DNA from 2 places in the Lactobacillus sp. X-49 genome. Region 1 is predicted to be linked to the other one. Evidence: predicted binding sites of a transcription regulator. Region 1 holds the regulator's gene; the other holds the start of a gene.
The links. Region 1 encodes Rex, which represses fermentation and respiration genes when NADH is low (regulators of the CRP and FNR family bind a similar motif). Its sites were predicted from a motif close to TTGTGAANTANTTCACAA; they were not measured.

Region 1 (2,419 bases):
GCACCAGCAGTTACGTTCTTCATTCCTTCACGAATAATGGCTTGAGTCAAAACAACTGCAGTTGTAGTACCATCACCAGCAATATCATTGGTCTTTTGAGCAGCTTCTGCTACCAATTTTGCACCCATGTTTTCATAGTGATCTTTGAGTTCAATTGCCTTTGCAATTGTTACTCCATCATTAGTAATGTCAGGGTTACCATATGATTGCTCTAAAACAATGTTTCTTCCTTTTGGACCAATCGTTGCCTTAACTGTATCAGCTAATTTATCAACACCCTTTAATAAGGAACGTCTTGCATTTTCTGAAAATTTAATATCTTTTGCCATTTTATCCACCCCTTAATTACTTAACAATTGCTAAAATATCTTTTTCATGAAGGACTAAGTATTTTTCACCTTCATACTTAACGTCAGTTCCAGAATACTTGTCGTATAAAACAATGTTACCTTTAGTTACAGTCATTGGAATCTTGTTACCATTTTCGGCATAACTACCTTCGCCTACGGCAACAACTTCGCCTTCAGTTGGTTTTTGTTTAGCGTTAGAAGCAAGGACGATTCCGCCTACAGTTTTTTCTTCTTCTTCTTTAACTTTTACGATCACGCGATCACCTATTGGTTGTAACACGTTTGTCCCTCCTAAATTTTAATTAAAATCATTATTAGCCGTTAGCACTCTTATCAACCAAGTGCTAACTTACAAATATGATAATAACTCCTTTACAAATAAATTGCAAGAAAAAATTAGCACTTTACGTAAAAAAGTGCTAATTTCTTATAGATTAGAGTAACTCTCTAACTTTTAATTTGCTTGCCTATTCTTATCGCTATCAAGGAAATAAATTAAAGTTTGTAACTCTGTTGCTAAATCAACATTTTGGATTCTAATTCCACTTGGAGCAGACAAACGAATTGGAGTAAAATTCATAATTCCCTTAATACCTGCTTCAACCATTTCATCAGCTGTTTTTTGTGCAGTTGTGGAAGGAACCGTTAAAATAGCGATCGTTATTTGTTGGTCACTTAATTGCTTCTGTAATTCATCCATTCGATACACTGGTACTCCACTTAATATCTTACCTGTGATTTTTTCATCAATATCAAAAGCGCACGAAATTCGGATATTATTACTACGTTTAAAATTGTAGTTAAGTAAAGCATGACCAAGATTACCCACTCCAACCAAGGCTACATTGGTTAACGTATCTTGATTCAAAATTTTCTTAAAAAAAGATAGTAAGCTTTTCACATCATAACCATAACCACGTTTACCTAGAGCACCAAAATACGAAAAATCGCGTCTAATTGATGCACTATCAACTTGAACCGCTTCGGATAACTCAGTTGATGAAACTTTTTCTTTCCCCGCTTCATTTAAAATTATTAAATATCGATAGTAAAGCGGCAGTCTTTTAGCTGTCGCTGTGGGAATTTTGATCTTTTCCATAAAAAAGCCTCCAACTTTATTATTTCTTGCACCTAATTTGTGAATTAATTATCAATCAATATTATTTTACCTATAAAGTTGCTTAAGTTGCAAATATTTTTTTCACAATGTACCAAATTTTAACACAACAAAGACAACTTTACTATGCGAATATAAGTAATTAACACAATTTTCTGTTATTTTTGTTTTATTACTTATAAAAAAGTTGTAAATTTTTAAAGTCATTTTTGCAGTCCACTGTATCTGCTTTTCATATGCTAAAATAGACTTCAGGTGAAAAATATGATAATAGCACAAGGACACAATTTAGAAAAACAATTTGGTGCCAATACTTTATTTAGCAATGTTAATTTTTCAATTGACGCAAATGCGCGAATTGGTTTAGTAGGCCCAAATGGTGTGGGAAAAACCACCCTTCTTAAAATAATGATGGGCAAAGAAGAACCAACTCATGGCGAATTTATCATTAATAAGGAGATTGAAGTTGGCTACATTGCACAAGAAAATAGTTTAAACGAAGATAAAACCATCTGGGATGAAATGCTTAGCGTTTTTACTCCATTAATTAATATGGAAACTCAAATTCAAAAATTACAGCAAAAAATTGCTGAACATCCGCAAGATAAAAAATTGCTAAAAAATTATGATCAGCTGCAATTTGATTTTGAACAACAAGGTGGCTATACCTTTCAAGCAGAGATCAAAACTGTTTTAAATGGGTTCAATTTCCCACAAGCAACATGGACCAAAATTATCGGCAGTCTTTCTGGGGGTGAAAAAACCCGTTTAGCTTTAGTTAAATTACTCTTACATAAGCCACCACTATTACTACTCGATGAGCCAACTAACTATTTAGACCTAAACACGCTAGATTGGCTAGAAGCATTTCTTAAAGGATACAATGGTGCAATTTTAGTGGTTTCACATGACCAGTACTTTCTGGATCATTTGACCAATCAAATCTTTGAAT
Region 2 (2,419 bases), on a different contig from region 1:
ACCTTGATATTGATTAGCACAAATTCCGCCCAATTCACCTGCAGAGTACAAATTTGGTATCGGATTACCTTTAGTATCCAAAACCTCTGCTTTAGTATTTCTTCTTGGACCACCTTGGGTATTAAGCATGGTTTGTTCCATTTTAACTGCAAAAATTTTACTGCCAACAAAGGCGCGCATAGAGTGCGGATCACGGTGAAATTCGGGATCATTTTGTTCATTTGCTGCCTTATTAAAGCGATCAACTGTAGTTTGCAAAATCGTAGAATCAAGCCCAATTTTTTCAGCTAATTCACTAACTGATTCGGCCATAATTACATGATCACAATATGGTTTGTACTCACCAATAATTGGATCGTTATCCAATTCTTGCTTCTTATTTTCATCAAAAATCAAATATGGATGGTCTTGATTCATTGGCACTTTCCATTGACCATGATTTTTAATATGACCATGACGATTTTCTTCTGCTTCGTTAAAGTATCTAGTTCCATCGTCACCAACCACAAATACGCTGCCATGAGTTACTTTTTCATTTTGTACACCAAACATCAGTCGCCCACGTTCACCCTTTTGCACCGCAAACGTCATCCCATGTAGCAATCCTAAAGATTCAAAATTGTTCATGTGCCAAAAATCTGCTCCTATTTCTTGAGCCATTCTGATGCCATCACCCTTATTATATAAAGTGCCTAAAGGAGCTAGTTTAGTTGCGCCTAAATAGTCTTCAATCATCTTTTGATTGTTTTCAAAACCGCCAGTAGTCATAATCACACCATTTTTAGCCTGAACTTTGAGTGATTTCCCTTTACGTTCGATTACTACACCCTCAATTTGGCGAGTCTCAGGATCTTGGATTAACTCTGTCGCTGGAGTATCATATAAAACATCAATCTTATCCTTGCGTTTTTGAACTTGTGATTTTAAATTTTGCCATAGTGACGCATCAAACCATGTTTGAGCTACGGTTGTAAAATCATATGTTTCTGAGCCTTCAAACTCAGGATATTCTTCAAATGCCCAACGTGTTTCTGGTGCATAATCTTTTGCACTGCATGGCTTCACACCTAAGTAGTTAGATACATAATTAGGCATATCAACCATTCCTTTAACAAAGGTATCAATCATATCTTCATCAAGCGACATTGGTTTTGTTAAATTTTTATAATACTTTTTACTTTCGGTGAAATCATCACCAGTTCCTAACAATTGTGCAGAATAGCGAGTATTGCCACCTTCATGTCCTTCAGGTGCCGCATCAACCAACAATACTTTAGCACCGTTATCTGCTGCAAATCGAGCTGCAGTTGCACCAGCACCACCAAAGCCTAATACAACAACATCATAATTAGCATCCCAATCAATACCATTTTGATAAATCATATTATTTCTCCTTAATGAAATCGCTTTAACTGTTAATATGTTAATTATATCACATACATAATAATAGAACAATATATCAAATAATCGCTCACCAACAATGATGAGCGATTTTCAATTAATTATTAAGATATTTAGCCAGTTTTTTACCCTTTAATCCAGCACTAAGTCCAACCAACAACTTGATTCGAGCCTTAGGACCCGTAAGGCCGCGGCAAAAAATAATACCCATTTTTGCTAAGTTGACGCCGCCACCCTCATAGTCATAAACCGGTTCGGCTATTCCATTAAAGCAACGTGAAACTAATACTAACGGGATATGATTATCAAGAAGTGCCTGCAAGACTGGCAATGTTTGTGGTGGCATATTACCCGCACCTAGCGCTTCAATCACAATTCCATTAGTCGATGAATTATTTAAAGCTTGTAAAAGCTCTGACCCCATCCCTGCGAATGCCTTAACCAAAAAGACCCGATCGACAACATGATCAATTGGCAAATGCGGCAGCGGTTTAATCGTTTGCACATAATTAACGTGACCATCAGAGACGATTCCAATCGGCCCAAATGTTGGCGTGCGAAATGTTGCCACATTAGTCGTATGTGTCTTGGTTACATAGCGTGCCGAATGAATTTCATCGTTCATCACAACAACGACACCTTTACCTACCGATTCCGGTGAACTAGCGACAATCACTGCGGCGCGAAAATTATATAAACCATCAGTCCCAATTTCATTTGAAGAGCGCATTGCACCAGTTAAAACAACAGGTATTTTACTCGAAATTGTTAAATCTAGAAAAATTGCTGTCTCTTCTAAAGTGTCCGTTCCGTGCGTAACTACCGCACCAAAAAAGCCCTCTTCTTCTGCTCGCCGAATTCTTAATGAAAGTTGTAACATATGTTTAGGATCCATATGGGGAGATGGCACATTGAAAATTTCCTCTGTCACTAATTCCACTTCACCTTGATTATCTAAAGACAGCTCTGCAAGTGGATTTTGCTTGTTCGGTTTGATATTGCCTGACTCATCTTCTGA

Region 2: ACYIAQ_RS02695 (FAD-binding protein) is a predicted target of Rex. The motif match lies at 1,421-1,438, and genes of this name have one in related genera.

The regions. Positions count from the first base shown of each region.
Region 1 covers NZ_JBXSQM010000015.1:32,202-34,620, reverse strand. The annotation lists gene groL (chaperonin GroEL) at 1-329, opposite strand, end outside; gene groES (co-chaperone GroES) at 346-630, opposite strand; gene ACYIAQ_RS07660 (redox-sensing transcriptional repressor Rex) at 805-1,449, opposite strand; gene ACYIAQ_RS07655 (ABC-F family ATP-binding cassette domain-containing protein) at 1,732-2,419, shown strand, end outside.
Region 2 covers NZ_JBXSQM010000003.1:47,273-49,691, reverse strand. The annotation lists gene ACYIAQ_RS02695 (FAD-binding protein) at 1-1,383, opposite strand, end outside; gene ACYIAQ_RS02690 (asparaginase) at 1,499-2,419, opposite strand, start outside.